3 regions of the Xanthobacter sp. DMC12 genome follow, and region 2 is predicted to be linked to each of the others. Evidence: predicted binding sites of a transcription regulator. Region 2 holds the regulator's gene; each other region holds the start of a gene.
The links. Region 2 encodes PhoB, which activates phosphate uptake and scavenging genes when phosphate is short. Its sites were predicted from a motif close to TGTCATNNANCTGTCAT; they were not measured.
Positions count from the first base shown of each region.

Region 1 (9,728 bases), on a different contig from region 2:
GAGATCGGCACCGGCCTGGAGCCGTCCGACCTCGTGTCTCCCGCGCTCGCCTCCGCCACCCCGTCGGTGTCCGACCCGGCCGATACCAGCGCGGCGGATGATGACGCCTTCGCTTTCCCTCCGCCGCTCGTGCTCTCGGACCACGAATCGGTCGGGGCACCCCGCCACCATGATATCTCCGGCGCCTATCTGGAGCTGGCGCTCGACATTCTTCTCGAGCTGCCGCTGATACAGGACGCCGCCCGCGTGGCTGCGGCGGAAGATATTGCCCCCGATCTGGACCGGGCGCGCCGGGCCGCCGAGGCATTGTCGCGCGATGACGGGCCGGAAGAGGCCCTGAGCGAATTCGGCGGCGGTACGGCCTTGGTCGGCCCGGTGCCGCATCAGGACCCGGTGGCGGTGTTTAGCCGCGATCCGGTGCTCTTCCCGGCCCTCGCCTTCCAGTATGCCGCCCTTGCAGAACATGGCTATGTGCCGCATCCGGCGCCGCACGCCGAAGGCGAGGCGACCCTGGTCTCACCGGAGAGCACAGTCGCATTGGAGACGCCGCCCAGCGACGGCATCTGGCCCTCGCCCGCCCAGCGTCTGGAACTCGGCGGCGAGAAGCTGGCGCGGGCGCAGAAGTGCCTGGCGGAAGCCATCTATTTCGAGAGCCGCGGCGAGCCCAAGCGCGGCCAGATCGCGGTGGCGCAGGTCATCGTGAACCGGGTCTTCTCCGGCTATTACCCGGCGGACGTGTGCGGCGCGGTCTACCAGAACGCCCACAAGCACCTCGCCTGCCAGTTCACCTTTGCCTGCGACGATGTGCCGGACGTGGTGCGCGAGCCGGACATGTGGGTGCAGGCCAAGGAAATCGCCGCCGACATGCTGGACGGCAAGCTGTGGCTCTCGTCCATCGGTCGCGCCACCCACTATCACGCCTATTGGGTGCATCCGAGCTGGGTGCGGGAAATGCGCAAGCTGGACAAGATCGGCGTACACACCTTCTACCGCCCGCGCCGCTGGGGCGACAGCTACTGACGCGCCCCTAAGCCCGCCCCCTCGAGCCCGCGCGGCGCCTGAGCGAAGCAACGTTCCAGCCCGCGCGGCGCCTGAGCGAAGCAACGTTCCAGCCCGCGCGGCGCCTGAGCGAAAGACCGCTCAGGCGTGGCCCGCGTCGCTGGATAGCATCCCGGGGACGATGCCGAGCTTGCGCAGGGCGCTGTCGTATTTCGTCTCCACGCCCGCGCCGAAAATCAGGTCCGGATCGGCCGGGCAGTTCAGCCAGCCGTTCGCCTGGATCTCGGTCTCGAGCTGGCCCGGCGCCCAGCCGGCATAGCCCAGCGCCAGCACCGCGCTGCGCGGTCCGCGCCCGCCGGCGATGGCTTTCAGGATGTCCAGCGTCGCGGTGAGGCAGATGCCGTCGTCGATGGTCAGCGTGGAGTTCTCGACGAAATAATCCGCCGAGTGCAGCACGAAGCCACGCCCGGTCTCCACCGGCCCGCCGCGCAGCACTTTCACGCTGCCCGCGCTCTTCGGCAGAAGGATGCGCTCGGAGGCGGGAACAACATCAAGCTGGACGAGGAGGTCGGTGAAGTCGATGTGGCTTGCCGGCTGGTTCACCACGATGCCCATGGCTCCTTCCGGAGAGTGGGCGCACATATAGACGAGGGTGCGGGCGAACTGCTCGTCGCGCATGGTCGGCATGGCGATGAGCATCTGCCCATCGAGGAAGCCCGACCCTCCGCCTTCGATCGTGTGGTTCTGGCTCGCAGTCATGGAGAAAGGGTACCGCCGTTCGGGCGTCTTGGAAATGCGGATTGCATCGCAGGAGGTCCCGCAGGAGGCCGGCAAGGCGGTGGGGCTGACGGCGGCTCACACGCTTGTGCGCGCCGTGGGTGATGTCCGGGGCTTTGCGTCGGCGCCGCGAGCGGGTACCCGCTAGGCCATGATATCGACCCCTCCGCGCTCCCGCGGCGCATGGCCGGCGGTTCGGCCTGCCCTTCCGTCTCCGACCGGCGCATTTGGCCGCATGCTCCTCGCCGTCGCGTTTGTGGCCACGTTCTGCCCATTGACCTCACAGGCGGCGAGCGCGCCGCCGGTGAAGGTGCCGGGCGCCGATGTGATCCTGATGGCCGGCGTCGTCTCGGGCACGACGGCGGACGCGGGCATCGAGCTGAAGCTGGCGCCCGGCTGGAAGACCTACTGGCGCTATCCCGGCGACAGCGGCGTGCCGCCGACGCTGGACTGGAGCGGCTCGGAGAACGTCGCGCGCGTGGAAATGGAATGGCCGGCGCCCAAGCGCTTCGCCGACGGGGGAGGGGGCTTTTCCATCGGCTACAAGGGGTCGGTCCTGTTCCCCTTGAAGGTGGAGCTGAAGGACAAGGACAAGCCGGCGCGGCTCGTACTCGCGTTCGATTTCGCGGTGTGCGAAGCGCTGTGCATGCCTGCCCGCGCGGATCTGGCCTTACCGCTTGGTGCAGACGCGGGCGCAGAGGCGTCCCGTATCTCGGCGGCCCGTGCGGCCCTGCCGGTGGAACGTCCGCTGGGCGTTGCCGAGCCGACCTCCGTGCAGAAGATCGAACTAGACACGAGCGCCCAGCCGCCCCGCCTCGTCATCGAGGTGAAGGCGCAGAATCCCAAGGCCGATCTCTTTGCCGAGGGGCCGGACCGCTGGGCCCTGCCGCTGCCGCAGAAGACCATGCTGCCCGATGGTGCCGCCCGTTTCGAACTGCCGCTGGAGGGTGTGCCCGCTGGCACCGATCCCTCGGGGACGCCGCTGACCCTGACCCTCGTGGACAGCCCGAAGGCGATCGTCACCACGGTGCGGGTGCCTCAGCTTCCGCCGCGCTGAATTCGCCTGCTCGGGCGCGCGGCGGGCGCTTTTCTCGCGATTAAAAGCCCGTATTGTCGGCGCGGGCGCAAACGCCCAAAATTGTGGAGAAGACGATGCCCATTTCGGTCGGCGACAAACTGCCCAACGCCACCTTCCGTGTTCCCACCGAGGACGGCCCCGTGCCGAAGACCACCGACGAAATCTTCAAGGGCAAGAAGGTGGTGCTGTTCGCGGTGCCGGGTGCCTTCACCCCCACCTGTCACAAGAACCATCTGCCGGGTTACGTCCACGAGGCCGACGCCATCAAGGCCAAGGGCGTGGATGCCATCGCCGTGGTGTCGGTGAACGATCCCTTCGTCATGGGCGCCTGGGAAAAGGCGTCCGGCGCGGATGGCAAGATCGTGTTCCTGGCGGACCCCGACGCCTCCTTCGCGACCTCGCTCGACCTCACCTTCGACGGCTCGGCCGCCGGTCTCGGCGTGCGCTCCAAGCGCTATTCGATGGTGGTTGAGGACGGCGTTGTGAAGACCCTCAACGTGGAGGACGTGCCCTCCAAGGCCGACGCCTCGGGCGCCGCCGCGCTGCTCGGCCAGCTCTGAGCCGTTCTGCCGCCTTCCGGAGACCGGGCACGCCCGGCCTCCGCGCACCGGATGCCTCCTCAGGAGATCCGGCCTCGCGCCTGTGCCAGGCGAGTCCGCTCAGGCGATGATATCGGGGAACAGTTCGTCCTCGATCTGGCCGATGCGGTCTTTCAGTTGCAGCTTGCGCTTCTTGAGCCGCTGGATCTGCAGCACGTCCGATCCCGACACGCTGGTGAGCGCCTCGATCGCCGCATCGAGATCTCGATGCTCCTGCTTCAGGCGCTCCAGGTGGACCTTGAGATCCCGTTCCTCGTCGCTCGTCATGCCCGGTCCTGTCACCGGCGCGCGGGTCCGCCGCCCGCTCGCCCCCATCTGGAATGACTATGGCACGGGCTTGCCGCGCCGCAAGATGGGAGGTCGCCGGAGGGGCGGAAAGACGGTCCACAAGGCGGTCGACTCTTCGTCGGCTCCGTGACAGACTGATGTCGTGTTGCAGACAGGGAGTGGCTCAGAATGTCCATCCAGTCGCACCTTCAGGAGCTGAAGCGGCGTCACGCGGCCATCGAGCAGGAGCTCAGCCGCGAAATGAACAGCCCCGCCTCGGATCCTCTTCGTGTCGCCGAGCTGAAGCGCAAGAAGCTGGTTCTCAAGGACCAGATGTCCAAGCTGAACGGATCTTCCACCGTACATTGATGGCGGGACTGCGCGCGCTGCCGGAACACTCCCGGCAGCGGTCGCGTCGCCGTGTCCTGCGAAGAACGAGCGGGCCGCGAAGGCAGGCGCCGTGCGAACTGGCTTTGCGTTCCGGAGCAGAGGGCTTTAATCCGGCTCCATGGCTCCTCCGCTCGTTCTCCTCCAGGATATCCATCTGCGCTTCGGCGCCACCCCTCTGCTCGACGGCGCGGAGCTTTCCGTGTCGGCGGGCGAGCGGGTGTGCCTCGTGGGTCGCAACGGCTCGGGCAAGTCTACGCTGCTGAAGGTGGCGGCGGGGCTCATCGAGCCGGATTCCGGCACGCGCTTTTTCCAGCCCGGCGCCACGGTGCGCTATCTGCCGCAGGAGCCGGATTTTTCCGGATATGCGACGACGCTCGCCTATGTGGAGGCCGGTCTCGGGCCGGGCGACGATGCCTATCGCGCCCAGTATCTTCTCACCGAGCTGGGCCTGACCGGACAGGAAGACCCCGCTCACCTCTCCGGCGGCGAGGCCCGCCGGGCCGCTCTGGCGCGCGTCATCGCGCCGGAGCCGGACGTGCTTCTGCTGGACGAGCCCACCAACCATCTCGACCTGCCGGCCATCGAATGGCTGGAAAGCGAGCTTCGGGGGCTGAAGTCCGCCATGGTGCTCATCAGCCATGACCGGCGCTTCCTCGAAACGCTCTCCCGCGCCACCGTGTGGCTCGACCGTGGCCAGACCCGGCGGCTGGAGCAGGGGTTCGGCGCCTTCGAGGCCTGGCGCGACGAAGTGCTGGAGCAGGAAGAGACGGAGCGCCACAAGCTGGACCGCAAGATCGTCGCGGAACTCGATTGGCTGCGCTACGGCGTCACCGCCCGCCGCAAGCGCAACGTGCGCCGGCTCGGCCTTCTGCACTCCATGCGCAAGGACCGGCGCGAGGAGCGCCGCGCCGTCGGCAACGTCAAGCTGGCGGTGAGCGAGGCCGAGGCCTCGGGCAAGCTCGTCATCGAGGCGAAGCACATCGCCAAGGCGTTCGGCGACCGGTCGGTGGTGAAGGATTTCTCCACCCGCATCCTGCGCGGCGACCGCATCGGCATCATCGGCCCCAACGGCGCGGGCAAGACCACCCTCATCAAGCTGCTCACCGGCGAACTCGCTCCCGATTCGGGCGCGGTGAAGCTCGGCACCAACCTCGAAGTCGCGAGCCTGGACCAGAAGCGCGCGGCGCTCGATCCCGGCACCACCCTGCGCGATGCCCTTACCGGCGGCGGCTCCGACCAGGTGCAGGTGGGCGGGGTGCCCAAGCATGTGATGGGCTACCTCAAGGACTTCCTGTTCACCCCCGAGCAGGCCAACGCGCCGCTCTCCGTGCTCTCCGGCGGCGAGCGCGGCCGGCTGATGCTGGCACGGGCGCTGGCGCTGCCCTCCAACGTGCTGGTGCTGGACGAGCCGACGAACGATCTCGATCTCGAGACCCTCGACCTGCTGCAGGAGATGGTGGCCGACTATCCTGGGACCGTCATCCTCGTCAGCCACGATCGCGACTTCCTCGACCGCACCGTCTCCAGCGTGGTGATGGCGGAGGGGGAGGGTGTGTTCCGCGAATATGCCGGCGGCTATTCGGACATGCTGTCCCAGCGTGGCCGCGGCGTGGAGGCGCGGGACAAGGGCACCACCTCTGCCAAGGGGAAAGCCGGGGCGGAGCCGAAGCCGGAGGCCGGCAAGACGCCGCCGGCCGGGGCGAAGCGCCGGCTCTCCTTCCACGAGCAGCACGCGCTCAAGACGCTGCCCAAGACCATGGACGACCTGCGGGCGAAGCTGGAGAAGCTCGCTGCCGAAATCGCCGATCCCGCGCTCTACGCCCGCGACCCGGCGCGCTTCGACAAGGCCTCGGCCGCGCTTGGAGAGACGCAGGCGGCCCTCGACGCGGCGGAGGAGGAATGGCTGCGCCTCGAAATCCTGAAAGAGGAACTGGAAGGGTAGGCGCCGCTCAGGGGCGGCGCCGCATCAGCACGGTGCTCTCGAAGTCGATCACGAGATCCCCGTGCTGGTTGGTGCCGGAATTGTAGGTGCGCAGGAAGCCCCATTGGGGGCGGGACTTGATGGTGATCTTGTCCCGCACCTCGGTGGCGAACGAGATGGTATCGCCCGCATAGACCGGCTTCAGCCACCTGAGCTTGGTGAAGCCGGACGCCGGGCCGAAAGAGCCGCCGCCCGGCACGCTTTCCTCGCCGGGCTTGGACGCCTCCTTCGGCAGAGCCATGTTGGAGGCGACAAAGCACTTCATCCACATGGCGGCGGTGTGCCAGCCGGAGGCTACGAGAGCGCCGAACGGGCTGCGCCGCGCCGCTTCGGGGTCCACATGGAACGGCTGGGGATCGTAGAGCCGGGCGAAGGCCAGCATCTCCGCCTCGGTGAAGGAGTGGTTGCCCAGCGCGGCCGTGGCACCCACCTCGACGTCCTCGAAATACATCATGCGAGGCGCGCTCCCGGGTTGCGGCGGCCGATCATGCAGACGCAGGTCTGGTCCACCGCGGCGCTCTTGTCGGCCTTGAGAAGCTCGAAGCGGAAGGTCACGAGCCCCATGTCGGGCTTGCTCTTGGAGGTGCGGCTCTCCAGCACCGTGCGGCGCAGCGTGAGCACGTCGCCGGGGAAGACGGGCGCGAGCCACTTGTTCTCGGTGACGCCGGGCGAGCCCTGGCCGGCGGTGCGCAGCAGGAAGCCGTCGCAGATGAGCCGCATCATGATGGCGCAGGAATGCCAGCCGGAGGCCGCGAGCCCGCCGAGCAGGGACGCCTTGCCGGCTGCCGCATCGAGGTGCATGGGCTGGGGATCGAACTCCTGCGCGAAGGCGAGGATCTCCTCCTCCGTGACCTTGTGCGAGCCGAACGTCTTCACCTCACCGATGATGAAATCTTCGAAGAAGATGTCGGGCAAGGCGGCCTCCCTGTCGTTGGAGGCCGATGGAAGGCGAGGATGACGCAAACGTCAAGCTGGGCGTGGGGATACCGACGCGTCAGGCCAGAAGGTGGCCTTGTCGCTCCCCACCAGAACGTCGCGGATGTTCTGGGTGACCGGAAACCCATAGCCGCCTTCGCGACCGGGTGAATAGAGCAGGCCGTCGTTGTGATATTCGGACACATAGAGGTGCACGCCGACGCACATCATGGAGAGATTGAGCGCCTGTAGAGCATCGTATCCATGGATAACCATGCTCTTGGTGCGGTCCGGCCAGTCGATCTCGAAGCGGCAGCCCCAGGACTCGCCGAAGTCCTCCACGATGTGTTCGGGCTGGTAAAGGCGAATCTCCACCGGCGTGTCGCCGGTCTCTCCCCTGATGAAAAGGGTGTGCGTGAGGATCACCATGGCGGGGCTCCGCGAGGGACTGAAATCAGAAGCTCATCTTGTCGACGCCGATGAGCAGGTCACGCAGATTGCTTGGGACGGGGAAGCCGTAGCCGTCCTCCTTGTCGTAGGCGCGAAGCGAACCTTCCTGATGATAGGTGCTTGTGTATAGATCTGCGCCGATCATTTGGAGTGCGATGGTCAGAGACTGAAGGGCGTCCTCGCCCTCTGCCGTGATGCTGTACTGTCCTTCCGGCCAATCGATTTCGTATTTGCAGCCCCACGAATTCTCCAGCTTCACCGGGCCGTATATTCTGATTTCAATTGAATTATTGATATTATATTTGCCGGTATAAAGCTTGTGGGTAACGATAATCATTCGATGACCCCCGCCTGAAGCCGTGGTGCTGCAGGGATGCGTGCCGTCTGACATATCCGTCGCCCGTCGTGCGAGCCTAAGGGACACAGCCGCTTTAGCCCCTGCCATCGGCGGAAAGCTTATGGGAATATATTCCGATACGCAACCATGGCGTGCGGCTAGCGCGCGTCCGGCGCCAGATGCCTCAGCTCGAAGCGCATCACCTCGGTCCCATCGTCCCGCCGGGCGCTGCCGGTGCGGTGGTAGATCGTCCAGCCGGGGCGGCTGGCGCTGGGGCGGGCGTCGAGGATTTCGGTGAAGAAGGTGATGGTGTCGTCGGCGCGGACCGGCGCGAGCCATTTGAGGTCCGTCAGACCGAAGCCGACGCCCACGGGCGCGATCACCGCCGCGTGGTCGGCGGGCAGGGCTTCAACCGCCGCGCCATGGGCGCGCACGAACAGGCCCATCCATGTTGAGACCGTGTGCCAGCCCGAGGCGATGAGGGTGCCGAAGGGGGAGGCGGCGGCCGCCTCCGCATCCACATGGAAGGGCTGGGGATCGTAGGCGCGCGCGAAGCGCACGATCTCCTCGGCTGTGAAGGTGAAGCGGCCGAGTAACTGCGGCCCGGCCCCGACCATCACGCAGCCTCAGTTGGCGAAGCGGAAGTGCAGCACGTCGCCGTCGGCGACCACATAGTCCTTGCCTTCCAGCCGGAACCGGCCGCCCTCGCGGGCGCCGGCCTCGCCCTTGAACTTCACGTAGTCGTCGTAGGCGACGGTCTCGGCGCGGATGAAACCCTTCTCGAAATCCGTATGGATCACGCCCGCCGCCGCCGGGGCCTTGGTGCCGGCGGTGATGGTCCAGGCGCGCGCTTCCTTCGGACCCACGGTGAAATAGGTGAGCAGCTGGAGCAGTTCGTAGCCGGCGCGGATCACGCGGTTGAGGCCCGGCTCGTCGAGGTCGATGGCCTCCAGATATTCCTTCTGCTCGTCGGGCGGCAGCACCGCGATCTCGCTCTCGATCTTCGCAGAGACGACCACCGCCTTGGCGCCTTCTTCGGCGGCGCGCTTGAAGACTTCGGCGGAGAGAGCATTGCCCTCCTTCGCGGAGCCTTCCTCCACGTTGCACACGTAAAGCACCGGCTTGGCGGAGAGCAGGCCCAGCTGGTTGAAGAGCTTGCGTTCCTCCGGCTTCACCTCGGCGAGGCGGGCGGGCTTGCCGTCGCGCAGCAGGACGAGGGCGCGCATGACGAGGTCGAGGGTTTCCTTGGCTTCCTTGTCGGTGCCGCCCTTGGCCTTCTTCTCCAGCGTCGGCAGGCGCTTCTCGAGGCTCTCGAGGTCGGCGAGCATCAGCTCGGTCTCGATGGTCTCGATGTCGTTGACCGGGGCGATCTTGCCTTCCACATGTGTCACGTCGCCATCCTCGAAGCAGCGCACCACATGGGCGATGGCGTCGCACTCCCGGATGTTGGCGAGGAACTGGTTGCCGAGCCCCTCGCCCTTGGAGGCGCCGCGCACCAGGCCGGCAATGTCCACGAAGGTGAGGCGGGTGGGGATGATGGCGCCGGAGCCGGCGATCTCCGCCAGCGTGTCGAGGCGCGGATCGGGCACCGCCACGTCACCCACGTTCGGCTCGATGGTGCAGAACGGATAGTTCGCCGCCTGCGCCGCCGCGGTCTGGGTGAGCGCGTTGAAGAGGGTGGACTTGCCCACGTTGGGAAGCCCGACGATGCCGCATTTGAAGCCCATGGAAAGCCCGGAGTTGCACCCGCCCGCCGGTGCGGCTGCAGGATGGAAGAAAAGGATCAGGCCGCGCTGCGGCCGTTGGGGGATCGCATAGCCCCTCGGGCCGCGTGTGCGCAACCCGCCGAAGCTTGCGCCATGGTCGTACGCGGTGCCTCAGCCCTTCTCGCCGACCCGCTTCTGCTCGCCGAAGCCCTGGGCCTCCAGGAACAGG
Region 1 covers NZ_JBQUYZ010000002.1:699,639-709,366, forward strand. The annotation lists gene ACT535_RS11350 (cell wall hydrolase) at 1-1,020, shown strand, start outside; gene ACT535_RS11355 (YqgE/AlgH family protein) at 1,141-1,758, opposite strand; gene ACT535_RS11360 (protein-disulfide reductase DsbD domain-containing protein) at 2,012-2,833, shown strand; gene ACT535_RS11365 (redoxin family protein) at 2,929-3,414, shown strand; gene ACT535_RS11370 (DUF465 domain-containing protein) at 3,514-3,720, opposite strand; gene ACT535_RS11375 (DUF465 domain-containing protein) at 3,910-4,089, shown strand; gene ACT535_RS11380 (ABC-F family ATP-binding cassette domain-containing protein) at 4,229-6,052, shown strand; gene ACT535_RS11385 (MaoC family dehydratase) at 6,060-6,545, opposite strand; gene ACT535_RS11390 (MaoC family dehydratase) at 6,542-7,006, opposite strand; gene ACT535_RS11395 (DUF6968 family protein) at 7,058-7,435, opposite strand; gene ACT535_RS11400 (DUF6968 family protein) at 7,461-7,793, opposite strand; gene ACT535_RS11405 (MaoC/PaaZ C-terminal domain-containing protein) at 7,952-8,410, opposite strand; gene ychF (redox-regulated ATPase YchF) at 8,420-9,520, opposite strand; gene pth (aminoacyl-tRNA hydrolase) at 9,671-9,728, opposite strand, start outside.
Region 1: ACT535_RS11375 (DUF465 domain-containing protein) is a predicted target of PhoB. The motif match lies at 3,868-3,884, and genes of this name have one in related genera.

Region 2 (9,728 bases):
CGCATAGCCCTCGCTCGCCGCCTGACCGCCGAAAGCCACCTGCCGCGCGCGGGCCTCCGCGGTGTTTCCTTCGACGACGAGAAGACGGGCGGCGCTCATGATGATCCTGCGAGCTGGGAAGAGTGAGGCCCAGCATAAGGTGCAATTTGACGAAACAGAGAAGGCTTTCGCTTTATTCGCTCAGTGGGGCCGCATCTGCGCGTCGCGCACCAGAAGATAGGCGCCCGAGGCGATGACAATGGCGGCACCGGCCAGCGTCCACAGGCTCGGAACCTGGCCGAACACCAGCCAGCCGAGTGCGATCATGCTCAGGATCTGCGTGTAGATATAGGGCGCGAGTGTCGCCGCCGGGGCCCGCGCATGGGCGAGGATCAGCACGAAATGGCCCGCGCCGGCCACCGCACCGAGGCCGACCATGGCGCCGATCACCACCGGGTCGCGGGGCGTCTCCCACACGAAGGGCAGCGGGATGCTGGCCACCACCGAGCCGACGAGCGCAGTGTAGAACAGCGTCGTCTTGCTGGCGTCCGTGCGCGCCAGCATGCGGGTGGTGATGGAATAGAGGGCGTAGGTCGCCGCCGCCACCAGCGAGAGGATAGCGGCCGGATGGATGCCGCCCGCCCCTGGTCGCACCACCAGCAGGATGCCGGCGAAGCCCACGATGATGGCGAGCCAGCGCTCCAGCCCCACCCGCTCCCCCAGCAGCGGCCCGGCGAACAGCGCCACGAAGAAGGGGATGGAGAACATGATGGAGACGGTCTGGTCCAGCTGCAGGAACTGGAGGGCCGTGAAATTCAGCGCCGTCGTGGCGAACAGCAGGGCCGAGCGGACGATCTGCAGCCCCGGCCGCTTGGTGCGCATCAGCCCCGGCACGGTCCACGGGTTGAACACCACCAGCGACAAGGCGAAGTGGATGACATAGCGCGCCCACACCACGATCAGCACATTGATGTGGGCGCTAAGCCATTTGGCCGTGGTGTCGGTCAGCGCGAAGCTCATCACCGCGAGGCACATGAGCGCGATGCCGACCAGCGGCGCCGGGGCGGGCGTGACGTGACTGTCTCCCGGCGCGCGCATGGCGGTCCTCAATAGGTGGCGCGGCCGCCGGACAGGTCGAACACCGCGCCCGTGGTGAAGGAGCAATCGGCCGAGGCGGCGAAGGCGATGGTCGCCGCCACCTCGTCCACCTGCACGAAGCGCCCGCGCGGGATCTTGGAGAGCATGTAGTCGATGTGCTGCTGGCTCATCTGGTCGAAGATGGCGGTGCGCGCGGCGGCGGGCGTCACGCAGTTCACCGCGATGTCGAATTCGGCCAGCTCCTTGCCCAGCGACTTGGTGAGGGCGATCACGCCCGCCTTCGAGGCCGAATAGGCGGAGGCGTTAGGGTTGCCCTCCTTGCCGGCGATGGAGGCGACATTGACGATGCGCCCGTATTTCTGCGCGATCATGTGCGGCGCCACGGCGCGGCAGCAGAAGAAGGGGCCGTCGAGATTGATGGCCATCACCTTCTTCCATTCCGCTTCGGGATAGTCCCACACCTTGTGGTTCGCGCCCGCGACGCCGGCATTGTTCACGAGGATGTCGATGCGGCCGAATTCGGCATGCACCTCGGCCACCGCGCGCTCCACGTCGGCGAGGCGGCTGACGTCGACGGTGACGGGCATCACGCGGGCGCGGCCCAGTTCGTCGGCGGTTTTCACCACGAGGTCGGTGTCGCGATCGAAGATGGCGACGCGGGCGCCGGAGGCGAGAAAGCGCTCCACCACGGCGCGGCCGATGCCCTGCGCGCCGCCGGTGACGATGGCGAAGCGGTCCTTGAGATCGATGGCGTTGGACATGTTTCCCCCGGTGCGGCGCCGGATCCGGCCGGCGTTCTGAGGTTTTTTCCGTTGGCGCGGCGGCTTTTGCCGGTGTGTGGCTTTAATCGATTGAAAAACCGATCAGCCAACGCATAGCGCGGGACGGGCCGGGAGAAAAGGGCGGTCAGGCGCATGGTGGCGCAGCGCTCCATGCGCCGGGCGCAAGGCCGGTGGCGCGAGGGGGCGGACGCCCCTCAGGCGTCCTCGTCCTCGTCGCCGGGCTCGGCCTCATCGTCGAGGCCGCCATCGGCGCCGAGGCGCAGGGCGAGGTTCTTCTCCACCTTGCGCAGGAGCTTGCGCAGGCGCTTCTTCTCCTTGCTGTCGAGGCCCAGCACCATCTCGGTCTCCAGCTGGTCCCACACCGTGTCGATGGAGGCGCCGCGCTCGCGCCCGGCATCGGTGAGAAAGACGCGCACGAGGCGGCCGTCGCCGTCGGTGGCGCGGCGCTCCACGAGGCCCTGGGTGGTGAGGCGGGCGATGGTCTTGGAGGCGGTGGGCGGACGCACCCGCAGCGCCGAGGCGAGATCGCCCATGGTGCGGCCGTCCGCCTCGCACAGCAGCTTGAGCACCGATTCCTGCCCCGGAAACAGCCCGAGACCGGCGAGGAGACGGGCCGACAGCGCCTTCTGCAGCCGCGCCGTGTGGGTGAGCCTGTAGCCGATGGTCTTCTGAACCGGGTCTTTCATGGGTCTCCCCGCCCTTCCTGAGCGCGAGCGGGGCGGCCCGTCCGCGCGCCCCTTTATCCACATGCCGGCTTACAATTTTGCGAAGGTTGGAGCGGAAAACACCAGAAAGTCCGTGTTGTCGCGCGTTTACCGCTGAGGGCGGCCCGCCCTCTCGCCCCGCTCTGCGCCCCATGGTAGCGTTCCGCCCGTGACCGGACCCGATCGCCTTTCCCTTTCCCGCCGCGCGCTGCTGGCCCGTGGTGCCGCGCTGGCGGCTGCGCCGCTCGCCGGCCTGAGCCTCGCGACCTCGCGCGCGCTCGGCCAGCAGATCGAGGCGGATGTCATCATCATCGGCGCCGGAGCCGCCGGCATCGCCGCCGCGCGGCGCATCGCCGAGGCCGGGCGCAGCTATGTGCTGCTGGAGGCCGGCAAGCAGGTGGGCGGCCGCACGGTGACCGACACCAGCCAGTTCGGCGTGCCGTTCGACCTCGGCGCGCCGCGCCTCAACATGCCGGCGGCACGCCCCATGGCCGCCTTTGGCCGGGCCGAAGGGCTCGACATCTATCGCGCGCCGGAGGGCGGCCGGCTCTATGTGAACGGGCGCGAGGCGGGCGATACCGATTACGAGGATTTCGTCGCCACCGTGCGCCGGGGCGAGCGGGCCATCGTCGCCGCCGGCGACGCCAACCGCGACATGGCCGCCTCCCGCGCCCTGCCGGACCTCGGGCCGTGGGGGCCGAGCGCCCGCTTCGTCCTCGGCCCGTTCAACTGCGCCAAGGAGCTGGATCAGGTCTCCACCGTGGACGTGTCCCGCGCCGACGAGCGCGAGAGCGAGGACATCTGCCGGCAGGGGGTGGGCACGCTGGTGGCGCAGCTCGCCCGGCCGCTCACGGTGCGGCTCGAGGTGGTGGCGCGATCCATCGACCTCAGCCCGCGCCTCGTCTCGGTGCAGACCAGCAAGGGCAGCGTGACCGGGCGCACCGTGATCGTCGCGGTGCCGCCCAGCGTCATCGCCGCCGGCAAGCTGCGCATCGGGCCGAACCTGCCGCCACGCTATCGCACGGCGATCGAGAAGATCACGCTCGGCGCCTTCGACCACATCGGTTTCCGCATGCCGCGCAATCCCGGCAATCTCGGCGCCGACGAACTGATCTATTTCCGCGCCGACGGGCCGCGCGCCTATGCCCTGCGCGCCCGCATCGGCGGCACCGATCTCTACAGCCTGGAGGTGGGCGGCGACGTGGCCGCCGGCCTCGCCGACAGCCCGCCCGAGGCCGCCGCCGCCTTCGTGAAGGCGGCGCTGACGCGCGAGTTCGGGGCGGATGCGGCGGCGCGCGTGACCAAGGTGTTCGCCACCCGCTGGAGCAAGGAGCCGTGGGCGCTCGGCGCCTTCTCCTGCGCCCTGCCGGGCTTCGGCAACATGCGCCGCGCCTTCACCGAGACGGTGGGCGGCCGCCTCGTCTTCGCCGGCGAGCACACCCACGAGACCCTCTGGGGTACGGTGGGCGGCGCCTGGCTCTCCGGCGAGCGCGCGGCGAAGCAGGCGCTGGGGCTGCTGGGCGTGCGCACGGGGTGAGCGCTTCGCTCCGCCCCAGCCCTGATCCCCCGCTCAATGGGCGCGGGCGAACATCTCGTTGAAGGAATAGCCGGCACCGCGCACGGTGCGGATGGGGTCGGACTGGCGGCCGCGGTTGATGGCCTTGCGCAGGCGGCCCACGTGAACATCCACCGTGCGCTCGTCGATATAGACGTCCTGGCCCCACACGCCGTCCAGCAATTGCTCGCGGGAGAAGACGCGGCCGGGGCTCTGCATCAGGAATTCGAGCAGGCGGAACTCGGTGGGGCCGAGGTGGATCTCGCGCCCGCCGCGATGCACCCGGTGGGTCTCGCGGTCGAGCTCGATGTCCCCGGCGCGCAGGAGGGTTGCCACGTGCTCGGGCTTGGCCCGGCGCAGCAGCGCCCGCACGCGTGCGAGCAGCTCGGGCACCGAGAACGGCTTCACCACATAGTCGTCCGCGCCGGTGGCGAGGCCGCGCACCCGCTCGGTCTCCTCGCCGCGGGCGGTGAGCATGATGACGGGCAGGCGCTCGGTCTCCGGCCGGGTGCGCAGGCGCCGGCACAGCTCGATGCCCGAAAGGCCGGGCAGCATCCAGTCGAGGATGATGAGATCCGGCACGCTTTCGCGCAGCCGGGTCTCGGCCTCGTCGCCGCGTCCCACGCTCTCGACGCCGTAGCCCTCCGACTCCAGATTGTACCGGAGCAGGAGGGTCAACGGCTCTTCATCCTCGACGATCAGAATACGCGCCGGCACTTTGCTCTATCCGTCACTATCGGGGCTCTGCGCCCCGTCTTCAGCGTGTGCGGGTCGCCTTTGGCGATCAGCTCTGAACGGTGGTGCGGCCCGGGAAGGGCAGGGTGGTGTCGCTGGAGGCGTCCGCCTTCGGGCGGCTCTCCGGCAGGTTCTGGCCCGTCACCATGTAGTAGACGATTTCCGCGATGTTGGTCGCGTGGTCGCCGATACGCTCGATGTTCTTGGCGCAGAACAGGAGATGCGTGCACACCGAGATGTTGCGCGGGTCTTCCATCATGTAGGTGAGGAGCTCGCGGAACAGGGACGTGTACATGGTGTCGATGGCGCCGTCCCGGCCCCACACTTCCAGCGCCTTCGCCTCGTTGCGGGCGGCGTAGGCGTCGAGCACCTCCTTGAGCTGCTCGAGCACGAGGTCGGAGATGTGCTCCACCCCGCGCACCAGCTTCGCCGGATGGTACTCGCCCTCGATGGCGATGACGCGCTTGCCGACGTTCTTGGCGAGGTCGCCGATGCGCTCGAGGTCGTTGGCGATGCGGATGGCGGCGACGATCTCGCGCAGGTCGATGGCCACGGGCTGGCGCTTGGCGATGACCAGGATGGCCCGGTCCTCGATCTCGCGCTGCACCTGATCCACCGTCGCGTCGAGCAGCACGACCTTCTGCGCGAGGGCGCTGTCGCGGCGGATGAGGGAGGCGACGCTGTCGGCGACCAGGCGCTCGGCCTGCCCGCCCATCTCGACGACCTTGCGGCCGATTTCCTTCAGCTCCTGGTCGAAGGAGGCGACGATATGATCCGGCATCTCAGTGATCCTTCAATCGGTCAGCCGAAGCGGCCGGTGATGTAGTCGCGCGTCTTGATCTCCTTCGGATTGGTGAAGATCACGTCCGAGGGCGCCATTTCGATGAGCTCGCCCAGATAGAAGAAGGCGGTCATGTCGGCGCAGCGCGCGGCCTGCTGCATGTTGTGGGTGACGATGACGATGGTGAAGTCCTGCTTCAGCTCGTCGATCAGGTCCTCGATCTTCGAGGTGGAGATGGGATCGAGCGCCGAGGTGGGCTCGTCCAGCAGGATCACCTCGGGCTTCACCGCGATGGTGCGGGCGATGCACAGGCGCTGCTGCTGGCCGCCGGACATGCCGAGCGCCGAGGTGTGCAGGCGGTCCTTGGTCTCGTCCCAGATGGCGGCCTTGCGCAGGCACCATTCCACGCGCTCGTCCATCTGCGACTTGGAGAGCTTCTCGTGCAGCTTCACGCCGAACGCGATGTTGTCATAGATCGACATGGGGAAGGGCGTGGGCTTCTGGAACACCATGCCGATGCGCGTGCGCACGATGGTGGGGTCCAGCTCCTTGCCGACGATGTTCACGCCGTCGAACAGCACCGAGCCCTCGGCGCGCTGGCCGGGGTAGAGGTCGAACATGCGGTTGAACACGCGCAACAGCGTGGACTTGCCGCAGCCCGAGGGGCCGATCATGGCCGTCACGCGCTTCTCCGGAACCTCGAAGTTGATGTTCCGCAGCGCATGGTTGCTGCCGTAGTAGAACTGGAGGTTCTCCACCTTGATCTTGGCGGGGGCCGGCGGCGCGTCGGGCTTGGCGCCGACGGCGGAGGCGAGATTGAAGGTGGGATCGACGGCTGAAGTCATCTTGTCCTCGCTTGGGCGTATGCCGTGCTTCGGAGGAATTGCGGAAAGGGCGGAAGGCTGCGGGCCTTGGCCCGCGCCCTGAAATCAGTGGCTGCGGGCCAGGAAGAGGCGGGAGGCCACGTTCAGCACCAGCACGCCCACCGTGATGAGCAGCGCGCCGGCCCAGGCGAGGGCCACCCAGTCGTCGAACGGGCTGCCGGCGAACTGGTAGATGGCGATGGGCAGGCTGGCCATGGGCTTCGACAGGTCGGTCGACATGGCGTTGTTGCCCAGCGAGGTGAACAGCAGCGGGGCGGTCTCGCCGGCGGCGCGGGCGATGGCCAAAAGCACGCCGGTGACGATGCCGGCGCGGGCCGCGCGCCAGGTGATGAACATGACCACCTTCCACTGCGGTGCGCCGAGGGCGAAGGCGGCTTCGCGCAGGCCCACCGGAACGAGGTTCAGCATGTCCTCGGTGGTACGCACGATGACCGGGATCACCAGGATGGCGAGGGCGATGGCGCCGGCCCAGCCGGAGAAGCCGCCGAGCGGCACCACCAGCAAAGTGTAGATGAACAGGCCGACCAGGATGGACGGCGCCGACAGCAGGATGTCGTTCACGAAGCGCGCGGCGGCGCCGAGCTTCGTGCCCTTGCCGTTCTCGGCGAGGAAGGTGCCGCAGAAGATGCCGATGGGACCGCCGATGGCCATGGCGATGCCGATCTGGATCAGCGAGCCGACGATGGCATTGAGCAGGCCGCCGCCCTGGCCCGGCGGCTTGGTGACCTGGGTGAAGACGTTCGTCCCCAGCGCGGGCAGGCCGCGGGAGAGCAGGGTCCACAGGATCCAGCCCAGCAGGAACAGGGCGAACACGGCGAAGCCGGTGGACACCACCTTGACGGTCTTGTCGACGGCGCGGCGCGCAGCGAGGGAAGCCATGACGTTCGAGCCCCCGGTCAGTCGAGCCGCGAGCGCACGAGCGCCCGGGACAGTGCAAGGACGATGAAGGAGATCACGAACAGGATGAAGCCGAGCTGCAGCAGGGAGGTGAGCTTCAGCGATCCGATCGGGGCCTCGGGGAATTCGTTGGCGATGGTGGAGGCGATGGTCGCGCCCGGTGCGAACAGGGAGGCGGACATGCGCGTCGCGTTGCCGATGACGAAGGTCACGGCCATGGTCTCGCCCAGCGCGCGGCCGAGGCCGAGCATGATGGCGCCCACCATGGCGGTCTTGCCGTAGGGCACGGAGACGTTCTTGTAGACCTCGTAGGTGGTGGCGCCGATGCCGTAGGCCGATTCCTTCAGCATGGGCGGCACGCTCTCGAGCGTCTCGACGAACATGGCGGTGATGAAGGGCAGGATCATCACGGCGAGGATGAGGCCCGCGGTGAGCATGCCGGAGCCGAGCGGCGGGCCGGCGAACAGGGCGCCGATGACCGGGATGTCGCCGAAGATGTCAATCAGCGGCGGCTGCACATAGGCTGCCATCAGCGGGACGATGACGAAGAAGCCCCACATGCCGTAGATGATGGACGGCACGGCGGCGAGCAGCTGCACCGCGACGCCGATGGGCCGCTTGAGCGGCTGGGGCGCGATCTCGGTGAGGAAGAAGGCGATGCCGAAGGAGAGCGGCAGCGCCACGATCACCGCGATAATGGCGGAGAACAGCGTGCCGTAGATCATCACCAGGGCGCCGAAATTCTCGGTCACCGGGTTCCAGGCGGACGACCAGATGAAGTCCAGCCCGAAGTGCTGGAGGGCCGGCAGGCCGCCCTTGAACAGCTCGGCGATGATGAGCCCGAGCAGGATCAGGACGAAGATGCCGCTCGCCCAGAGGAGGCCGATGAAGATCGGATCGGCGATCCGCCCCGTCCCCTTGGCCTTGCTGATGGGCTCTGCCGAGCCAGACCGCATGCCTTCCACCGTCGCGTCCATTTTATCCCCTGCCCCGGCTTGTCGATGCGTGCGCTACCGGACCTGTCACCGTAAGGAAAAGCGCCGCCCTCTTTGGGGAGGGCGGCGCGATCATCTGGGATCAGAGGACGGGCTTGCCGTCCGGGCCCTTCACTTCGGCCTTGAAGGCGGCCTTCACCTGCTCGACCACCGCCGCGGGCAGCGGGATGTAGTGCAGGTTCTCGGCGATGTCGGCGCCTTCCTTGGTGTAGGCCCACTCGAAGAACTTCATCACTTCGCGGGAAGCCTCGACGTTCGTCGGGTTCTTCGGCAGCAGGATGTAGGTGGGGGAGACGATCGGCCAGGCCTCGGGGGCGGGGGCGTCGATCATGGAAGCGGCGAAGTCCTTGGCGCCCTTCCAGTCGGCGGAGGCGGCGGCGGCCTGGAAGCCGGCGACCTCGGGGCTGACGAACTTGCCGGCCTTGTTCTGCAGCTGGGTCACGACCAGCTTGTTGGCGGCGGCGTAGATGAACTCGACGTAGCCGATGCCGCCCTTGGTGTTCTTGACGGTGCCGGTGACACCCTCGTTACCCTTGGCGCCGGCGCCGGTGGGCCACTGGACCGAGGTGGCAGAGCCGACCTTGGACTTCCAGTCGGGGCTGACGGCCGACAGGTAGGCGGTGAAGATGGAGGTCGTGCCCGAAGAGTCCGAACGATAGACCGGGACGATGGCGTTCGCGGGCAGGGTCACGCCGGGGTTCAGCTCGGCGATGGCCTTGTCGTTCCACTTGGTGATCTTGCCGAGATAGATGTCGGCGAGCACCGGGCCGGTGAGCTTGAGCTGGTTGGTGGTGATGCCGTCGAGGTTGACGGTGGCGACCACCGAGCCGATCACGGTCGGGAACTGCAGCAGGTTGTTGGCGGCGAGCTTCTCGCCGGGGACCGTCGCGTCGGAGGCGCCGAAGTCCACCGTGCGGTTGATGATCTGGTTCTGGCCGCCGCCGGAGCCGATCGACTGGTAGTTCAGCGTCGCGCCGGTCTTCTCTTTGAACTTCGCGCCCCAGGACTGGTAGACGGGGGCGGGGAAGGACGCGCCAGCGCCGGTGAAATCGACAGCCTGGGCGCTGCCGGCAAACAGCGAGCCGGCTACGGCGATCACGCCGAGAGCGGTGGTGAGCTTCACGATATCTCTCCTTGCCAAATCGGTTGCCGCTCCGGCAGGCGCCGGGGCAACTCTGGGCTCAGGACTCTTAGCCCCGGCGCGCCAAGGTTCTATGACGCGTGCGTGACACGGGCATGACAGCCTAGGTCTTTGCTTTTTCTAACATTTGTTCCGGGTTCGGCAAAGTATCCAGGCGCACGGAGAAGATTGCGCCCC
Region 2 covers NZ_JBQUYZ010000008.1:197,662-207,389, reverse strand. The annotation lists gene ACT535_RS23825 (type 1 glutamine amidotransferase) at 1-99, opposite strand, end outside; gene ACT535_RS23820 (DMT family transporter) at 181-1,077, opposite strand; gene ACT535_RS23815 (SDR family NAD(P)-dependent oxidoreductase) at 1,086-1,838, opposite strand; gene ACT535_RS23810 (MarR family winged helix-turn-helix transcriptional regulator) at 2,054-2,545, opposite strand; gene ACT535_RS23805 (FAD-dependent oxidoreductase) at 2,733-4,100, shown strand; gene phoB (phosphate regulon transcriptional regulator PhoB) at 4,134-4,835, opposite strand; gene phoU (phosphate signaling complex protein PhoU) at 4,903-5,634, opposite strand; gene pstB (phosphate ABC transporter ATP-binding protein PstB) at 5,655-6,479, opposite strand; gene pstA (phosphate ABC transporter permease PstA) at 6,564-7,397, opposite strand; gene pstC (phosphate ABC transporter permease subunit PstC) at 7,415-8,392, opposite strand; gene pstS (phosphate ABC transporter substrate-binding protein PstS) at 8,493-9,533, opposite strand; gene phoR (phosphate regulon sensor histidine kinase PhoR) at 9,655-9,728, opposite strand, start outside.

Region 3 (9,728 bases), on a different contig from region 2:
ATGGCTTCCTTGGCGCGGGTGTAATCGTCCCACTTGTCGAGCGAGGCAAGGTCCACGGGCGAGAGCTTCCACTGCTTCAGCGGATGCACCTTGCGCTCCTTGAAGCGGCGGCGCTGCTCCTCCCGGCTCACCGAGAACCAGAACTTGATGAGGTGGATGCCGCTGCGCACGAGGTTGCGCTCGAACTCCGGCGCCTGGCGCAGGAACTCGCGGTATTCGTCATCGGTACAGAAGCCCATCACCCGCTCGACGCCGGCGCGGTTGTACCAGCTGCGGTCGAACATCACGATCTCGCCTGTGGTGGGCAGGTGCTCCACATAGCGCTGGAAATACCACTGCCCGCGCTCCACCTCGCTGGGCTTCTCCAGCGCCACCACCCGTGCGCCGCGGGGATTGAGGTGCTCCATGAAGCGTTTGATGGCGCCGCCCTTGCCGGCCGCGTCGCGCCCCTCGAACAGGATGATGACGCGCTGGCGGGAGTCCTTCACCCACGACTGGAGCTTGAGAAGCTCGGTCTGGAGGATGAACTTCTGCTGCTCGTAGTCCCGACGCAGCATCTTGTATTTGAAGGGGTAGCCGCCGGTGCGCCAGTCGTCGGAAAGCTCGTCGCTGGTGACGCGCGGCTGGCCGGCGGGCTTGGGCAGACCCAGCGACTTGCGCAGCCGCACAGCATCGTCGGGAGAAGCACCGGCGAGGATGGCGGCGATGCCGGCCTTCACCTCGTCCACGCCCGCCGCTGCGGCGGGCCGGGTCTCATCGAGGGTCGCGGCCAGCGCGGTGACCGCTGACAGTTCCGCCTCCTGCGCCGCCAGCTGGCGCTCCTCGGCCAGCGAGCGCTCCATCTCGGCGGGAATGGCCTCGGTGCCGGCCACGGGCGTAAGGTCGTCGGTGCTGGCCATTCTGTGCTCCTTCGGCGCCGAGGCGCGCGCCATCCGCGGCTGAAAAGCCACGCGAAAACATGGGCCTTAGCCGGCTGAAGAGCGTTGATGGAGATCAAGGGGCGGGGGAGGTAGGGGGCGGCGTCCGAGTGTCCCGGACGCATGCAGCGCCCTCTTATCCAATTGTCATCGCCCGGCTTGTCCGGGCGATCCACCGGGCCGCTGGAGCACTGTCCGGAGGATTGACCCGGCCCCGCCGTGGATCGCCCGGACAAGCCGGGCGATGACGGCTGCGCGGGAGCCTTGCGCCGGGCCTTCGATCGACATTGCTCCGCGCGCCACCTTCTCCCGCAAGGGGAGAAGGCAACCCCTTCCCCTTACTTGGGCGCGAACTGCCCGTAGAGATGCTTCAGCACTTCGGTGGTGGCCGCCTCGGCGACCTGGCCGGGATAGTTGGTGACCGCCTCGACCGACATGTCGGTCGCCGGCTCCACCAGGATCTTGGCGAAGTTCATGCTGTTGGAGCCGTTGTGGGTGAGCACCGGCGTCTTGGTCCAGTCCAGCTTCACCACGCCCCAGCCGAAGGCGTAGTCGCCCGAGGACGGCGTGCCGGGGGGCGGGTCCTTGAAGGGCGGGGTGGTGACGTGGGGCTTGTGGATCACGGCCAGCGTCTCCGGCGAGACGATGTGCGGGCCTCGCTTGCCCTGGCCCGCGTTCCAGTCGCCCCAGCGGGCGAAATCCAGCACCGACATGTGGGCGATGCCGGCCGGGCCGATCACGGGCGGAATGTCGGCCGAGGGACCCCAGGCCATGGGCGTGGGCTTGCCCTTGTCGTCCAGCATGTGGCCGATGGGGGCGTCATACTTGCCGAAGGTGGCCTGCGGGCCGAAGCCGGCGCTCTTCAGGCCGAGTGGCGCATAGATGCGCTCCTCAACGAGGCGTTCCCACGGCTTGCCGGAGACCTCCTCCAGCATGGCGCCGGCGAAGGTGTATCCGAGGTTGGAATACTGGAACGGCGAGCCGGTCTTCGGCACCTCCGGCGCGTTCTTTTTCCAGCGCTCCAGCGCGTCGAGGCGCAGGGCTGTGGTGGTTTTCTCGAAGCCCACCGGATTGAAATAGATGCCGATGATCTCCTCGTTGTCGGAGGGGATGCCGCTGGTGTGGGACAGAAGCTGCTCCAGCGTCACCGCCGCGAGCTTCGGGTTCATGTCCTTCACCTTGCCGCCCAGCACCTCGCCGAGGGTGCTGGTCCACTTGATCTTGCCCTCTTCCACCAGCGTCCCGGCCACGGTGGCGGTGAAGGCCTTGGTGTCGGAGCCGAGGTGGAAGCGGTCTTCCACCGTTACCGGGATGTCGAGGCCGATGGCGCGCTTGCCCACCGCCCCCGAGGCGACGATCTCGCCCGAGCGGGTGACGGCGGCCGCCAGCGCCGGCAGGCCGTATTTGGCGCGGACGCCTTCGAGATAAGTGTCGAGGTTTTCAGCGGCGTGGACGGGGGCCGAGACGGCGAGCGCGGCGGCGAGGCCCAGCGCCATCCGCCCGAGGCTGCGCCGCCCGAGGGGGTGAGAGAAGCCCGATCCCGAGTGCCTGACGTCCATGCGTGCTCCCCCGAATGATGCTGCGCCGTTGATCCGGCCAAGCGTGGCCGCATGAACGCAGGCAAACCCGTCCGCTGGCAAGGGGCCTTTGGCCGGGCTTGACAGCCCTTCCGGCCCGTCGGCGCACGCGGCTACCCCCAGACGCGCCGGGCGTGTAGAAAAAGGTAAAGCTCAAGCGTGCGGCCGCCCGCCGGGAGCGCGAGGAGGAAGCCCGAGGAGGAAGCCCATGTATGCCGCCCCCCCCGCCGTCATCGCCCGCCCGTTCGTGGTCATGCCCGACGCCCTCAGGGTCGAGGGCCGCCGCTCCGAGTGGAACGAGGTGCAGTTCGGCGGGGTGCCGCTGACCACCTTCCTCGAAGGCCCCTCCTTTGATCGCGAAGGCAATCTGTGGGTCGTGGACATCCCGTGGGGCCGCCTCATCAAGGTGACGCCGCAGGGCGCGATCAGCGTCGAGGCGGAGTATGACGGCGAGCCCAACGGGCTGAAGTTCCACAAGGACGGCCGCGGCTTCATCACCGACCACCGGCACGGCATCATGGTGTTCGATCCCGCCACCGGGCGGGTGGAGCCCTATCTGGAGCGGGCCATGCTCCAGCGCTTCAAGGGCGTGAACGATCTGGTCTTCGCGTCGAACGGCGACCTCTATTTCACCGACCAGGGCCAGACCGGCTGGCACGATCCCTCCGGCTGCCTCTATCGCCTCACCGCCGACGGGCGGCTGGACTGCGTGCTGAAGGGCATCCCGAGCCCCAACGGCCTCGTGCTCAACAAGGCCGAGACGGTGCTCTTCCTCGCCGTGACGCGGGCCAATGCCATCTGGCGCGTGCCGCTGATGCGCGACGGCACGGCGAGCAAGGTGGGCACCTTCATCCAGCTTTCAGGCGGCGGCGGGCCGGACGGCCTCGCCATCGACGAGGAGGACAACCTCGTCGTCTGCCACATGGGCCTTGGCTCGGTATGGCTGTTCAGCGCCCTCGGCGAGCCGATGCTGCGCATCAAGTCGCCGGAGGGACATCTGACCACCAATTGCGCCTTCGGCGGCCCGGACAACCGCACGCTCTTCATCACCGAATCGAAGACCGGCACCATCCTTTGCGCCGATCTGCCGGTGCCGGGCCGGCGCATGTATTCGCACGCGTGAGGCGAGCGCTCCTCTTCGGAGCGCTCAGGCCTTGTATTCGTAGAGCAGGCGGGCGCGGATGGTGCCTTCCAGCGCGCGGATGTCGGCGAGGATGGCCTGGCTGTCCACGGCCGAGGCGTCCGCGTCGAGCACCACATAGCCGATGTCGGCGTTGGTCTCGTAATACTGCGCGGCGATGTTAACCGCGTGGCGGGCCAGCACCTCGTTGAGGCGGCCGAGCATGCCCGGCAGGTTGCGCTGAACCTGGATGAAGCGCGTGCCGGTGGGGCGCGCCGGCAGCTGCACCTGCGGGAAGTTCACCGCGCCCATGGTGGAGCCGGTGTCCGAATAGTCGAGCAGCTTGCGCGCCACCTCGGCGCCAATGCGCTCCTGCGCCTCCTCGGTGGAGCCGCCGATGTGCGGGGTCAGGATGACGTTGGGCAGGCCCTGCAGCGGGGAGACGAACTTCTGGCCGTTGGCGCTGGGCTCCACCGGGAACACGTCCACCGCCGCGCCGCGCAGGCGGCCTTCCTTCAGCGCGTCGGCGAGGGCGTCGAGGTCCACCACCGTGCCGCGGCTGTTGTTGATGAGATAGGCGCCCTTCTTCATGGCGGCGATCTCGGCGCGGCCGATCATCCCGGCGGTGGCGGGCGTCTCGGGCACGTGCAGGCTCACCACGTCGCTCTGGGAGAGCACCTCGGTCATGGTCGCCACCGGCTCGGTGTTGCCGTGACGGAGCTTGTCAGTGTGGTCGTAATAGATCACCCGCATGCCCATCGCCTCGGCGAGGTTGGAGAGCTGCGAGCCGATGTTGCCGTAGCCGATGATGCCGAGCGTCTTGCCGCGCACCTCGTGGCTGTCGGTGGCCGACTTGTCCCAAAGGCCCTCATGGGCGGCGGCGGAGCGGTTGGGGATGCGGCGCAGCAGCATCACGATCTCGCCGATCACCAGCTCCGCCACGCTGCGCGTGTTGGAGAAGGGGGCGTTGAACACCGGGATGCCGGCGATGCGGGTGGCGTCGATGTCCACCTGGTTGGTGCCGACGCTGAAGCAGCCGATGGCGATGAGGCGGTCGGCCGCCTCCAGCACGTCGGCGGTGATCTGGGTGCGCGAGCGGATGCCGAGCAGATAGACGCCCTTCAGCGCCTCCTTCAGCGCCTCCCCGTCCAGCGCCTTGGGCAGGCGGGTCAGGTTGGTGTAGCCGGCATTGGTCATCATCTCGACGGCGCTGTCGTTGACGCCTTCGAGGAGCAGCACCTTGATCTTGTCGCGGGACAGGGAAAGCTGGGGGGCGTTTTGGGTCACGGGGCGCGACGTCCTTCGGCGATCAACGGGCGAACCGCGCGGAAAGCGCTGCCGCGGAGAGAGGTCGCTTGCCGGCCTCTCGCGGGGTTCGGTTCGGAATGGTGGTTGCCGGGTAGCGGATGCCGGCCCGGCGGCGGCGCGAAGGTAGCGATTTTGCCGCCCCAGTCCAGAGATCGCGCGCCTTTGCCGCGGCTGGAGCTTTACTTTACGGCAGGGGTGGAGCACGGACCGTCGCCGCCCCGCCCAGCGGGACGATGACGGCTCTGGCTGCGCGGTGCGGGGCTCACACCGCCGCCACCGCCTCCGGCGCGGCCGCTTCCCCCGCCACCTCCGCGATCATGCGGTAGGAGGCGAGGCGCTTGTCGTGGTCGAACACGTCAGAGACGATCATCACCTCGTCCACCCCCGTCTCGCGCACGAAGGCGGCGATGCCGTCGCGCACGCGCTCGGGCCCGCCGATGACCGAGCGGGCGAGGAAGCGCTGCGCTTGCGCCTTCTCCATGGGGGTCCAGTAGTCCTCGATGTCGTCGATGGGCGGTTTCGAGAGGCCCCGCGCGCCGCGGAAGATGTCGGCCACCGACATCTGCTGGGTGGTGGCGAGGCGGCGGGCCTCGGCGTCCGTCTCCGCGGCGATCACGTTGAGCGCGGCCATGGCATAGGGCTTCGCGAGCACGTCCGAGGGCTTGAAGCGCGCGCGGTAGATTTCCAGCGCCGGCAGCAGGTCGGCCGGGGCGAAGTGGGAGGCGAAGGCGTAGGGCAGGCCGAGCGCCGCCGCGAGCTGCGCCCCATAGGTGCTCGATCCGAGAATCCAGAGCGGCACCTCAGTGCCCGTCGCCGGCACGGCAAACAGCGTCTGGCCCGGCTGGGCGGGGCCGAGATAGGCCTCCAGCTCCTGAACGTCCTGGGGGAAATTGTCGGAATTGGTCAGCGAGCGGCGCAGCGCCCGCATGGTCATCTGGTCGGTGCCGGGCGCGCGGCCGAGGCCGAGGTCGATGCGCCCGGGGAAGAGATGGGCCAGCGTGCCGAACTGCTCGGCGATGACGAGGGGCGCATGGTTGGGCAGCATGATGCCCCCCGCGCCCACCCGGATGCGCTCGGTCCCCGCCGCGATATGGGCGATGACCACCGCCGTAGCGGCGCTGGCGATGCCCTGCATGTTGTGATGCTCGGCCACCCAGAAGCGGCGATAGCCCCAGTCTTCCGCATGGGCGGCGAGGTCGCGGGCATTGTCCAGGGCCTGGCGGGGGCCGAACCCCTCCCGCACCCGGACGAGATCGAGAATGGAAAGCTGGGCCATCAACTGCCTCGTCCGCCCCCGAACGAAAGATGGTGGTGAGATAGGGACGGCGGCCGGAAAGCGGAAGGGGCGGCACAAGGGGCGCCGGGGAAGGGGCTCCGGTCAAGCCCGCGCAGGGCTTGAGCGTCCGTCCGCCCGTCTTACGTCCCGGCCGGGCAGATGGGGGCGGTGACGATGGTGCGCAGGCCGGGGGCGTTCTCCTCGTCGGAGAGGATGCCGTCGAGGCCCTGCACCATGGCCTTGATCATGATGGTGCCGAAGCCCTGCCGCTCGCCCACCTTGCCGCTGCCGCTGTCCGCGACGACCAGGCGGAAGCGGTCGCGGTGCTGCTCCAGCGCCACCCTGAGCGGGCCGGGGGCGCCGCCATAGGCATATTTGGCGGTGTTGAGCACCAGTTCGGTGAGGATCAGCCCCAGCCGCACAGCGCGGTCCGCCGCCATCAGCACCGGCGCCACGTCGAGGCTGATGTGCGCCTCCCACTCCTTGCCGAGGGCGCTCGTTACCTCGCGGGTGAGGTCGATGAGGTAGCGCGAGAGGTCCACCGCCTCCACCTGCTCGCCGGCATAGAGCTGGCGATGCACGAGGCCCACCGCCGCCACCCGGCGCTCCGCCTCTGCCAGCGCCGAGGCCGCCTCGCTCTCGCCGAGCCGGCGCGATTGCAGGCGCAGGAAGGAGGAGACCAGCTGCAGGCTGTTCTGCACGCGGTGGTTCACCTCGCGCATGAGGAAATCCTTGTGCTGCAGCAGCCGCTCGTTCTCCACCACGGTCAAGGAGAGCCGGCGGTTGAGGTCGCGGACCCGCCGGTTCTGGCGGGCCTGCAGCACCGCGTGGCCGAGCCGGCTGATGGTCTCCACCTCCGCCAGCGACCAGGTACGCGACTTGCCGCGCACGGTCTCGCTCCACGCCTCGAACGAGGCGCGGGGGTTGAGGTGAGCGGCGGGATTGGCCGGGTCGTCGCGATGCGGGTTGCCGGCCCAGTTGACCACCTCCACCTGTTCGGCGCGCAGCCACATCAGCACCAGCGGCGCGTCGCCGGGGATGCTTACCGCCGCGAGCCCGCTGGCCAGCGCCGCGAACTCGGCGGCGGCGGGCAGAAGGGCGGAGAGGGACGGGGTGCTGAAAGCGCGCGCCTGGGCCTTTCCTTCCACCCAGCGGGCGATGCGCCGGAGCGCCGCCTCGTCCGGGCAGCGGCCGCTGGCGCGGATGCGGTCGGCCTCCACCACGGCGAAGCCGTCGGCGCCCAGCGCCCGGCGCAGGTCGTCGCCGTGACGGGCGAGCACGTCCTCCACCGGCGCGTCGGCGGAGAGATAGTCGGCGAGGGCATCCTCGGCGCCGCGCAGCCGGATGCGGTCGCGATACTGCATCGCCTCCTCGCGGGTGCGGATCTGGCGGGCGAGGTTGAAGGCCAGCGACTGGCAGGCCATGCGCAGTTCATAAGGCAGGCGGCGGGGCGTGCGGTTGTGGCAGGCGACGAGGCCCCACAGCACTCCGTCCTTGACGATGGAGACCGATGCCGAGGCGCCCACCCCCATGTTGCGCAGATACTGGACGTGGACGGGCGACACGGAGCGCAGCATCACGTCCGACAGGTCGAGCTGCGCCAGCCCCGCCTCGGCCGGACGCAGCGGGGCCGGCTCATAGGCCACGTCCGGGATCACCCGCACCCGGTTGCGCACATAGAGCGCGCGCGCCTGCCGGGGGATGTCGCTGCCGGGGAAATGGTGGTTGAGGAAGGAGCCCATCTCCTTCGCCTTCGCCTCGCCGAGCACCGTCCCCGCCTCGTCGTCGAGGAACTGGTAGATCATCACCCGGTCGAAGCCGGTGATGCGGCGGAAGACGGCGGCAGCCTCCGCACACAGATTGCGCAGGTCCGGGGCACGCTCGAAGCTGACCGACGCTGCGTCGAGCCCGGCCAGCACTTCGGCCGCGCCGAGCCGCACCTCGGGGGCAGGCTCCAGTTCCACCAGAAGACCCTGGGAGGCGCGGTGCAGAAGGGCCTCGAAGGTCTCGCCCCGCCCGGCGACGAGGCCGAGGCGGGTGACGCCGTTCTGCGGCGCCTGCTGGATGGCGGCCTGGAGCGGTGCCGCCATGTCCGGGCCGAGCAGGGTGTCGAGGGTCGCGCCCAGCCACGCTTCGGCGAGCCGGCCCTCGATGTCGCCGGCGCCGCCCATGACGGTGCGTGTGCGCGGGTCCGCCACCAGCAGCAGGCCGTGCGGCTGGATCGAGCCGGGAATGTGGATCGGCTCGCGGTCACACGCGCCGAGATCCGGCGCGGCCTGGGGCGCGGTGCTGCTGACGGAGGCGTCGTTCATGGGGCAGTTCGCGCTCGTGATCTCGCGGCGCGGCCGATGCTGCGCCGATGGTGAACCGAGGCCGGCCGCGCCCCCCGGCGAGCCTCCGATGTCCGCGCCCGCCACCGGTAGACGAAGCGATGAGCGCGGTTTGTTCTCCCTTCATGGCACGGCTTCTGCGGCCAAGCCAAATGCCAAGTCGGTTCCGGAGCCGTTTCAGGCCGGATGCCGGGTGCCATGCCCTACCAGGGGAGGGCTCGCGCGGCATGTGGCACGCGGGCAAGTGGCCGGCGGGATGGGAATTGGCGCGGTTCCTGCTTAAATAGGGGCAGCCATGAAGATGAATGCCCTTACCCGCGAACTCATCGAGGCCGGCGGCATCGACGCGCTGGTGGCGCGCGACGCGCCCGACCTTGCCGTGCTCACGGAGGCCGAGCGCGCCGCCTCCCTCGACGCCACGCTGGCGGCGCGTCCGGAGGGGCCGGCCTGGCTCTTCGCCTACGGCTCGCTGATCTGGAACCCGACCGTGCGGGTGGAGGAGTGCCGCGTCGGCCGCATCGACGGCTGGCATCGCGCCTTCTGCCTCGAGACCGTGGTGGGGCGCGGCTCGCCGGCCCGGCCCGGCCTCACCCTCGCCCTCGACGCGGGCGGCGACTGCACCGGCGTTGCCCTGCGCCTGCCCGAGGAAGGGCTGGAGCACGAACTCTCTCTGCTCTGGCGGCGCGAGATGCTGGCCGGGGCCTATGTGCCGCGCTGGCTGGAGGTGAACGACCCCGCCGGTGGGCGCATCGGCAGCGCCATCGCCTTCACCATGGATCGCACCAATCCCCATTATGCCGGCGGCCTGAGCGAGGCGGAGGTCGTGGACCGCCTCGCCACCGCCCGGGGCGCCATCGGCTCGGCTGCGGACTACCTGTTCGCCACCTGCGAGGGGCTGGCCGGGCACGGAGTGAGCGATCCCGCCCTCGACGCGCTGGCGGATGCGGTGCGCAGGCGCCGCAAGGCGCTCGACAGCCAGGAGTGACGCCGCGAGGCGCTCGACAGCGAAGGGTGACGCCGCAAGGCGCTCACTCCGCGGGGCTGATATCCGCCTGCTCGGCCCGGGCGGCGCCGGCCGCGGCCCGGCTCGCCTCGGTGCGGAAGGCCGAGGGGGCGCGCCCGAAGGTGCGGCGGAACAGCCGGTTGAAGGTGGCGATGTCGTTGAACCCGGCCTCGAACGCGATGTCCGACACCTTCTTT
Region 3 covers NZ_JBQUYZ010000005.1:70,466-80,193, reverse strand. The annotation lists gene ppk2 (polyphosphate kinase 2) at 1-899, opposite strand, end outside; gene ACT535_RS18175 (serine hydrolase domain-containing protein) at 1,256-2,476, opposite strand; gene ACT535_RS18170 (SMP-30/gluconolactonase/LRE family protein) at 2,703-3,617, shown strand; gene serA (phosphoglycerate dehydrogenase) at 3,642-4,901, opposite strand; gene ACT535_RS18160 (LLM class flavin-dependent oxidoreductase) at 5,185-6,198, opposite strand; gene ACT535_RS18155 (histidine kinase dimerization/phosphoacceptor domain -containing protein) at 6,339-8,510, opposite strand; gene ACT535_RS18150 (gamma-glutamylcyclotransferase) at 8,824-9,513, shown strand; gene ACT535_RS18145 (helix-turn-helix transcriptional regulator) at 9,557-9,728, opposite strand, start outside.
Region 3: ppk2 (polyphosphate kinase 2) is a predicted target of PhoB. The motif match lies at 1,052-1,068, and genes of this name have one in related genera.